3 regions of the Streptomyces sp. NPDC048295 genome follow, and region 3 is predicted to be linked to each of the others. Evidence: riboswitches for the same ligand, from Rfam matches in the RefSeq annotation. Region 3 holds a riboswitch; each other region holds the start of a gene.
The links. Region 3 has a riboswitch for cobalamin ahead of AB0D53_RS31180 (CoA-acylating methylmalonate-semialdehyde dehydrogenase). Riboswitches for the same ligand answer to the same signal wherever they lie in the genome.
Positions count from the first base shown of each region.

Region 1 (3,200 bases), on a different contig from region 3:
CCGGCCGTACAGCTCGCGGGCCGGGATCGACTTGCGGGCCAGCCCCTGGGCCTCGGCGGCCCGGTACGCGGCGTCGAACTCGTCGCCCCACAGGTCGACGAGGCCGGGTACGTCGGCGGGCGAGAACAGCGACCAGTCGCCGTCCGCGTCGACCCGGCGCATGAACTCGTCCGGGATCCAGTGCGCCAGGTTGAGGTTGTGCGTACGCCGCTGGTCCTCGCCCGTGTTGTCGCGCAGCTCCAGGAACTCCTCGATGTCCGCGTGCCAGGTCTCCAGGTAGACGGCGGCGGCGCCCTTGCGGCGGCCCCCCTGGTTGACCGCGGCGACGGAGGCGTCGAGCGTCTTCAGGAACGGCACGATGCCGTTGGAGTGCCCGTTGGTGCCGCGGATCAGCGAACCGCGCGAGCGGATGCGGGAGTACGAAAGGCCGATGCCGCCCGCGTGCTTGGAGAGCCGGGCCACCTGGTGGTAGCGGTCGTAGATCGAGTCGAGCTCGTCCAGCGGGGAGTCCAGCAGATAGCAGGAGGACATCTGCGGGTGCCGGGTGCCGGAGTTGAAGAGCGTGGGGGAGGAGGGGAGGTAGTCGAGCCGGCTCATCAGCCCGTACAGCGCCGCCACTTCGTCCACGGCGCGCTGCGAGTCGTCCTCGGCGAGCCCGGACGCGACCCGCAGCATGAAGTGCTGGGGCGTCTCGACGACCTGGCGGGTGTGCGGGTGGCGCAGCAGATAGCGGCTGTGCAGGGTCCGCAGTCCGAAGTAGCCGAAGCGGTCGTCCGCGCCGTCGGCGAGCGAACGCTCCACCAGCGCGTCGAGGGCGGCCGCGTGGCGGGCGACGAACCCGGCGGTACGGTCGGCGATCAGGCCCTCGCGGTGCCCGACGGCGACCGAGGCGGAGAAGGAGACCGCGCCCTGGCCGGCCGCCTCGTCCGCGATGGTGAGGGTCAGGAGCCGGGCGGCGAGCCGGGAGTAGGCGGGGTCCTCGGAGATCAGGCCCGCGGCGGCCTCGGTGGCCAGTGAACGCAGCTCCGCCTCGTCCGCCCGGGCGCTGCGGCCGCGCAGCGCGGCGGCGGCGACCCGGCCGGGGTCGGTGTCGGGCAGATCGGCGGTGAGGGCGGTCAGGGTCCGCAGCAGCGCGGTCCCCGGTCCGTCCTGTGCGACTGCCTCGGACTCGGCTGCTGCGGACGCGGCGACTGAAGCCGGATCGGCTGGCGCGATGGTCACGTGGTGCTCTCCCTCGCTCGGCTCGGGGCCGGCGGGGAACGGGGCAGCCCTGCGGACGCGCAGACCCGGGGCAGGGCAGCGCTCCGCACGGCGTCCACCGGCCCAACCGCGAGGCCCGGACGTCTGGGCATCCGGTTCGGTCGAGCCGGATGCGCTGCCGGCAGGTCATCGGACTGACTCGGGGGTGCACAAAAGCGCACTGAATACACCGTTGCGGGACAGTTCCGGATTCGCACCGGATTCCCCTGCGGCGACAGCGAGGAAGAGCATACATGTGGGGGCTGCCCGATGAGGCAGCCCCCACATGTTGTGTCGCACCGACCGGGTCGGGCCCACAGAACGAGCCGTAAGGCCCTTTCCCGGGCCGGCCGACCCGATCACGCCGACGGCCCGCCGCGCCCCGCTGGAGGGGGCTCGACGGGCCGTCGACGGGCCGTGGGCGCGGGTCGTCAGTGGCCGCCCGGCGCCCCCGCCGTGGCCGGCGGGAGTTCCTTCTCGACGCCCGGGTCGCCCGCGTCGGCGGTGTAGTCGGCCGGGGAGGTCTCGTCGATCCCGGCGGGCGCCTTCATGGCGTTCAGGACGAAGGTCAGCACCACCGTCACGACCACGTTCAGCACGAACGCGGTGAGGCCGATGTAGCCGATCTCGCCGATGCCGGGGATCTCCGCGGACGAGCCGCCGAAGTGCTTCTGGGTCGGCGAGGCGACCCCGTACGCGGCCACCGTCCCGTACACCATGCCGACCGCCCAGCCCGCGAGCAGCGCCCAGCGGTGGAACCAGCGGGTGAACAGGCCGCCGACCAGGGCCGGCATCGTCTGGAGGATCCAGATGCCGCCGAGCAGCTGGAAGTTGATCGCGACCGTCTTGTCCATCGTGAGGACGAAGGCGAGCGCGCCGACCTTGACCAGCAGCGAGACCAGCTTGGAGACCTTGGTCTCCTGTTCCGGGGTCGCGTCCGGCTTCAGGAAGTCCTTGTAGATGTTGCGGGTGAAGAGGTTCGCCGCGGCGATCGACATGATCGCGGCGGGCACCAGCGCGCCGATGCCGATGGCGGCGAACGCGACGCCCGCGAACCAGTCCGGGAACATGGTCTCGAACAGCTGCGGGATGGCCAGCTGCCCGTTGTCCACCTTGATCCCGGCGGCGATGGCCATGAAGCCGAGCAGCGCCAGCAGACCCAGCATCAGCGAGTACAGCGGCAGGATCGTGGTGTTGCGCCGGATCACGTTGCGGCTGCGGCTGGAGAGCGTCGCCGTGATCGAGTGCGGATACATGAACAGCGCCAGCGCCGAGCCCAGCGCCAGGGTGGCGTAACCCCACTGGCCCGCCTCGCCCGGCGCGAGCGCGCCACGCGGTTTGCCGGTGGCCGGGTTGGTCTGCGAGAACGCCTCGCCCGCCTTGGCGAAGATGTCGTCGAAGCCGCCCAGCTTGATCGGGATGTAGATGATCGCCACCGCGATGACCAGGTAGATCAGCCCGTCCTTGACGAAGGCGATCAGCGCGGGTGCCCGCAGCCCGGACGAGTAGGTGTACGCGGCGAGCACCGCGAACGCGATCAGCAGCGGCAGGTCCTTGACGAACCAGTGGGTGTTCTCGCCGCCGCCGACGCCCATCACGTCCAGCACCGCCTGGATGCCGACGAGCTGGAGCGCGATGTACGGCATCGTGGCGAGGATGCCCGTGACGGCGACCGCCAGCGACAGGCCCTTCGAGCCGAAGCGCCCGCGCACGAAGTCCGAGGTGGTGACGTACCCGTGCTTGTGCGAGACCGACCAGAGCCGCGGCAGGAAGGTGAAGATCAGCGGGTACACCAGGATGGTGTACGGCACGGCGAAGAAGCCGGCCGCGCCCGCCGCGTAGATCGCCGCCGGAACGGCGACGAAGGTGTACGCGGTGTACAGGTCGCCGCCGAGCAGGAACCAGGTGACCCAGGTGCCGAACGACCGTCCGCCCAGGCCCCATTCGTCGAGGCTCGCCTC
Region 1 covers NZ_JBEZLL010000001.1:312,671-315,870, reverse strand. Annotated here, with positions in the region: gene AB0D53_RS01370 (ribonucleoside-diphosphate reductase subunit alpha) at 1-1,221, opposite strand, end outside; cobalamin riboswitch at 1,363-1,494, opposite strand; gene mctP (monocarboxylate uptake permease MctP) at 1,671-3,200, opposite strand, start outside.
Region 1: linked by a shared signal. The riboswitch ahead of AB0D53_RS01370 (ribonucleoside-diphosphate reductase subunit alpha) and the one ahead of AB0D53_RS31180 (CoA-acylating methylmalonate-semialdehyde dehydrogenase) in region 3 are both predicted to bind cobalamin.

Region 2 (3,200 bases), on a different contig from region 3:
GCAGCCGGACCAGTACACCGGCAGCAGCCCCGCGCCCCCCACCGAGGCCGTCGCCTGGGCCCGCACATCGGCCAGCGACTTCGCACAGCCGGGCCGGCCGATACAGGCACCCACCCCGGTCCAGGGGGAGCCGGGGCCGACGACGAGACCGGTGGCCCCCAGCTCGTCCAGCGACCGGGCGGCCTGCCGCCGCTCCACCCCGGGTACGACGACCCCGCGCCACGGCGTCAGCCGCAACTCACCGACGCCCCGGTGGTGGGCCGTCTCCGTCAGCGACCGCCACTGCGCCGGGGCGATGCGCCCCAGGGGGATGCCGACCGACAGCGCGGCCGAGTCCTGCGGGCCCGTCACGACTCCGGGGGCGGGGCCGTCCGAGTCCGGCGGACAGGCACGGTCCTCGGTGGAGACGGTGCCGGGCCCCGCCTCCCGCAACCGTCGTACGACCTCTTCGAGGAGGGACCGGGCGCCGCCGGGCAGATCCGGTACACGCCAGGCGCCGGTGCCCGACGCCTGCTCCAGGAAGGTCTCGGCCGCCAGGAGGGCGGCCCGCGGCGCCCGTGCGCCGGGTATCCGTGCGGTGGCCGGGGCCGTGCCGATCCGCAGCAGCGCCGTTCCGTCGTCCTGCGCCAGCAGCGTCACATCGCCGCCCAGCGCGTCCACATCGCCACGGCCGTCGTCTAGCACGAACAAGAACCTGCCCGACAGCCCCGCCGTCCTCCCGCCCGCGCACAGCAGCACGTCCAGCTCGGACAGCCAGGGGCCGACGTCCCGCGCGCCCAGGCCGTCGAGCCCCGAGAGCGGTGACGCCACGATGTTGCGTATCCGCTCGTGGCGAGCGGAGGGCAACAGCCCGGCCTCGCCCAGCCGGTCGGCCAGTTCGGCTCCGCAGTCCGGACCCAGCCCGCGCAACTGGACATTGCCGCGCGAAGTGAGATGCAACTCACCATCGCCCAGACTCTCCGACAGCGCCCCCAGGGCCTTTGCCTGCACCGCCGTCAGCAGACCGCCGGGAACCCGGACACGGGCCAGCGAGCCGTCGTCCGCCCGGTGCAGCCGAAGCGTGCCGGGGCAGGCGTCACCGCGGTCCCGGGCAGACGCGTCTCCCGGCGGTGAAGGCGAAGTGGCAGGTCGGGGCATGGCGGCGAGCATACCGACCATCCGACCGGATCCGTATGTCCTCCATCGGTTGACCGGCCCTTACTATGCCTACTGACGAGCCATCCGGCACGTCGTCGCCACAGACGGCGACAGGGGAGGAAGTCCGGTGCGATTCCGGCACGGTCCCGCCACTGTGAGCCCGGCCACGGCCTGGCAAGTCAGGAACTCCCTTCCCCGAACACTCGAACCCGTTCGAGCAGGGGAGCCTCATTCCGACACCGCCCGGGGCGTGGACACCCCGAGGAAGGCCCGACGCCGCATGATCCTGCTCCTGTCGACGTCCGACACCGACCTGCTCAGTGCCCGCGCCTCGGACGGCCCGGTCCCCTACCGCTACGCCAACCCCTCCCGGCTCCCGCTCCAGGACCTGTCCCAGCTGCTCGACGGCGTCGACCTGGTCGTCGTACGCCTCCTCGGCGGCGTACGCGCCTGGCAGGACGGTCTCGACCAAGTGCTCGCCACCGGACGCCCCGTCGTCGTCCTCACCGGCGAACAGGCCCCCGACGCCCAGCTGATGGCCGCCTCGACCGTTCCCATCGGCATCGCCGCGGAGGCCCACGCCTATCTGGCCCACGGCGGTCCCGCCAACCTGGACCAGCTCGCCCGCTTCCTCTCCGACACCGTGCTGCTCACCGGCCACGGCTTCGCACCGCCCGCCCCGGCACCCTCCTGGGGCCCGCTGGAGCGCACCCCCCGGCGCACCGACGGCCCGGTCGTCGCCGTGCTCTACTACCGCGCCCACCACATGAGCGGCAACACCGCGTTCGTCGAGGCGCTCTGCCGCGCCGTCGAGGACGCGGGCGCCCGCGCGCTGCCGCTGTACGTCGCCTCGCTGCGCACCCCCGAGGCCGAACTCATCGAAGAGCTGCGCGCCGCCGACGCGATCGTGACCACGGTCCTCGCCGCGGGCGGCACCCGGCCCGCCGAGGCCTCGGCCGGCGGCGACGACGAATCCTGGGACGCGGGCGTCCTCAGCGGCCTCGACGTACCCATCCTCCAGGCCCTCTGCCTCACCGGTTCACGCACCGACTGGGAGGACAACGACGAGGGCGTCTCCCCGCTGGACGCCGCCAGCCAGATCGCGGTCCCCGAGTTCGACGGCCGCCTGATCACCGTGCCGTTCTCGTTCAAGGAGATCGACGAGGACGGCCTGCCCGCGTACGTCGCCGACACCGAGCGCGCCGCCCGTGTCGCCGGGATCGCCGTGCGTCACGCCCGGCTGCGCCACATCCCGGCCGCCGAGAAGCGGATCGCGCTCGTCCTGTCCGCGTACCCGACCAAGCACTCCCGGATCGGCAACGCGGTCGGCCTCGACACCCCGGCCAGCGCCGTCGCCCTGCTGCGCCGACTCCGCGCCGAGGGATACGACTTCGGTACGCGGGAAGTCCCCGGCCTCGCGTCGGGCGACGGCGACGAGCTGATCCGCGCGCTGATCGAGGCGGGCGGCCACGACCAGGAGTGGCTCACCGAGGAGCAGCTGGCCCGCAACCCGGTCCGCATCCCGGCCGCCGACTACCGGCGCTGGTACGCGACCCTCCCGGCCGAGCTCCGCGAAGCCGTCGAGCGGCACTGGGGCCCCGCCCCGGGCGAGATGTTCGTGGACCGGTCGGGCAACCCGGACGGCGACATCGTGCTCGCTGCCCTGCGCCACGGCAATCTGCTCATCCTCATCCAGCCGCCGCGCGGCTTCGGCGAGAACCCGATCGCGATCTATCACGACCCCGATCTGCCGCCCTCGCACCACTACCTGGCCGCCTACCGCTGGATCGCGGCCCGGGCCGACGACAACGGCTTCGGCGCCGACGCGATGATCCACCTCGGCAAGCACGGCAACCTGGAGTGGCTGCCCGGCAAGAACGCCGGCCTCTCCGCATCCTGCGGCCCCGACGCGGCCCTCGGCGACCTCCCGCTGGTCTACCCGTTCCTGGTCAACGACCCGGGCGAGGGGACACAGGCCAAGCGGCGCGTCCACGCCACCCTCGTGGACCACCTGGTGCCGCCGATGGCACGTGCCGAAAGCTACGGGGACATCGCCCGCCTCG
Region 2 covers NZ_JBEZLL010000016.1:53,916-57,115, forward strand. Annotated here, with positions in the region: gene cobG (precorrin-3B synthase) at 1-1,149, opposite strand, end outside; adenosylcobalamin (AdoCbl) riboswitch at 1,250-1,330, shown strand; gene cobN (cobaltochelatase subunit CobN) at 1,418-3,200, shown strand, end outside.
Region 2: linked by a shared signal. The riboswitch ahead of cobN (cobaltochelatase subunit CobN) and the one ahead of AB0D53_RS31180 (CoA-acylating methylmalonate-semialdehyde dehydrogenase) in region 3 are both predicted to bind cobalamin.

Region 3 (3,200 bases):
CTCGTCTTGCCGATTCCGATCATGCCTCCGACACAGATCACTGCCATTCCTCGCTTCTCTCCTGCCACGCCGCACAAAGCGGGCGCACCAGCCGCCCACACCGGCCGGCCACTTGCTCGCTGACACAGCTTCCAGGTACTGGAGCTGTCCGCCGGGACGCGAGAGAGGAACTCCGCATGCCGGTCTCCCCCTGTCGTCGTGCCCGGTGCTTCGAGGCAGGCCGGTGGAAGGCGACGCGGCATGGGCCGACGGCACGATGCCGGACGGGTACGGCCCTCCGCCGGGACGTCGCGCACCTGCCGCGCGGCCCTCCCCCTGGACCTCGAAGCGGCGCCCACGCTCGTCGGCGGGCGCACCAGTGGCAGGTCTTCGGACTCGCGGGCACGCCTCTTCCGGAGGCTCCTATGGCCGTCGCTTACCGGGAGCCCAGGCGCCCGGTGCCTCTGACGGCGGTCGTTCCCGCTCACCGCTGCGGGGCAGCCCCGGTCTTTCACCGGGTTCCCTCTTGCCTCGCCGAGCGCGGGAGCGCCCGGCGAACCACCAGCGCCCCTCACACTACATCTGGGAGCGCCTTGTTCTTGCCATCCCAGATGTAGTGGATGGGCCACGACGTCAGCTGCTCCAGCCACGCCTGTGCCCCAGAGCACCGAGTCTCCGGACACGGGGACCTGTAGACAGGTGCCCCGCTCAGCCCGACCCGTGAGGCTTCCGCCACGGTCACCGGCTCCCCCACCGCCACTCCGTGCAGCACGTGCGCGAGCACCTCGGCACCCCGGACGCCCCTCGGTCCCGGCCGGTTGAAGTACGCGGGACCGTCCAGGACCCACACATCCCCGGCGCGTACCGCCGGCAGGTCTTCCCAGCCGCGCAGCCTCGGGAGGAGCCGGCATGTCCGGCTCCGCCGACCGCGTCGGAGATCTCCCGGCTGCCGAGCTCGTCCGCGTCGAATTCGGCGCGGGTCACGACAGGCACGGAGGCGAGCACGGTGGGGGGCTAGTCGCATTCGTGGGTGCGTCCGACCAGGTCGGCGACGAGTCCGGGGTCCGCCACGATGTCCGTGGCCGCCGGAAGCAGGGAGACGATGCGCATGCTCCGACTCTAGGCGCGCTGGCGGCACCCTGGACTTACTAGGACGTCCAACTATATGTTCGTGGCACAAGGTCCGCGGTGCAGGGAAGCCGGTGCAAGTCCGGCACGGTCCCGCCACTGTGACCGGGGAGTGTGCTGCCATCCACACGCCACTGACGAGGTCTGTCGGGAAGGCGGGCGGCGCGCGGGGATCCGGGAGTCAGGATACCGGCCGCGGGTTGTTCCGTGTTGTCCACGAGGATGGAGCAGACACGCATGGCACCGGTCCGTACCCACGACCCTGGTGATCCGGCGGAGCGCGCGCACACAGTTTCCGCACGCTCGTAGTTCTCACGGCTTCCCGCAGCGGCACGCCCCCATCCGGGTGTCGCTCGCCGGTCCGCCGTGCCATCCCCGGATCCAACCTGACGAGAGCAGGCACCCATGGTCCGTGAACTCACCCATTTCATCGGCGGAAAGCACATCCCCGGCGCGTCCGGGCTCTTCGCCGACGTGTACGACCCGAACACCGGCACCGTCCAGGCCCGCGTGCCTCTGGCCGGACGGGCCGACACCGAGGCCGCCATCGCCAACGCCGAGGAAGCACAGGCGGAATGGGGCCAGTGGAACCCGCAGCGCCGGGCCCGCGTGCTGCTGCGCTTCCTCCAGCTCGTCGAGGGCGAGCGTGAGAATCTGGCCCGGATGCTGTCGGCGGAGCACGGCAAGACCGTCGCCGACGCTCACGGCGACCTTCAACGGGGCTTGGAGGTGGTCGAGTTCGCCGCCGGGATCCCGCACCTCCTCAAGGGCGAGTTCACCGACAACGCCGGCACCGGCATCGACGTGCACTCGCTGCGCTCACCGTTGGGCGTGGTCGCGGGCATCACCCCGTTCAACTTCCCCGCGATGATCCCGCTCTGGCAGGCCGCACCCGCTCTCGCCTGCGGAAACGCATTCGTCCTCAAGCCGTCCGAGCGCGACCCGTCCGTACCGCTGCGGCTCGCGGAGCTCTTCCTGGAGGCCGGGCTGCCGCCGGGCGTACTGAACGTCGTCAACGGCGGCAAGGAGGCCGTCGACACGCTGCTCCAGGACCCGCGGGTCCAGGCAGTGGGCTTCGTCGGCTCCACCCCGGTCGCCGCGCACATCTACGCCACCGCCGCCGCGCACGGCAAGCGCGCCCAGTGCTTCGGCGGCGCCAAGAACCACCTGATCGTGATGCCCGACGCCGACCTCGATCAGGCCGTCGACGCCCTGATCGGTGCCGGTTACGGCTCGGCGGGCGAGCGCTGCATGGCCATCTCCGTCGCCGTGCCCGTCGGCGAGGAAACGGCCGACCGTCTCGTCGCCGCTCTCAAGGACCGGATCTCGGCCCTGCGGATCGGCCGGTCCGACGACCCCGCGGCCGACTTCGGACCACTGGTCAGCCGCGACGCCCTGGACCGAGTCCGTCGGTACGTCGACATCGGCATCGACGAGGGAGCCGAACTCGTCGTGGACGGGCGCGGTTTCACCCTGCCAGGGCACGAGAACGGTTTCTTCGCCGGAGCGTCCCTGTTCGACCGTGTGGATCCCTCGATGCGTATCCACCGCGAGGAGATCTTCGGGCCCGTCCTCTCGGTGGTCCGGGCGGCCGACTTCGAGGAGGCGCTGCGCCTGCCCAGCGAACACGCCTTCGGGAACGGCGTCGCCGTCTTCACGCGCGACGGTGACACGGCGCGCGAGTTCACCCGCCGGGTGAACACCGGCATGGTCGGCGTCAACGTGCCCATTCCGGTGCCCGTCGCCTACCACACCTTCGGCGGCTGGAAGCGCTCCGGCTTCGGCGACCTGAACCAGCACGGCCCGGACTCGATCCGCTTCCACACCCGTACCAAGACCGTCACTTCGCGCTGGCCCTCCGGGGTCAAGGAGGGCGCGAACTTCACGATCCCGACGATGGGGTGAGCGCCGCCATGACCACCGCCCTCACCGAGGAGCAGCGCGCCCTCGCCGAGGTCACTCTCGACTTCGCCCAGGAGCAGCTGGCCCCGCACGCCGTCACGTGGGACCAGGACAAGCACTTCCCCATCGACGTCATCCGGCGGGCCGCCTCGCTCGGCCTCGCCGGTGTGTACGTCGACGAGGCATACGGC
Region 3 covers NZ_JBEZLL010000026.1:14,797-17,996, reverse strand. Annotated here, with positions in the region: gene AB0D53_RS31185 (deoxynucleoside kinase) at 1-47, opposite strand, end outside; cobalamin riboswitch at 343-557, opposite strand; cobalamin riboswitch at 1,135-1,320, shown strand; gene AB0D53_RS31180 (CoA-acylating methylmalonate-semialdehyde dehydrogenase) at 1,513-3,012, shown strand; gene AB0D53_RS31175 (acyl-CoA dehydrogenase family protein) at 3,021-3,200, shown strand, end outside.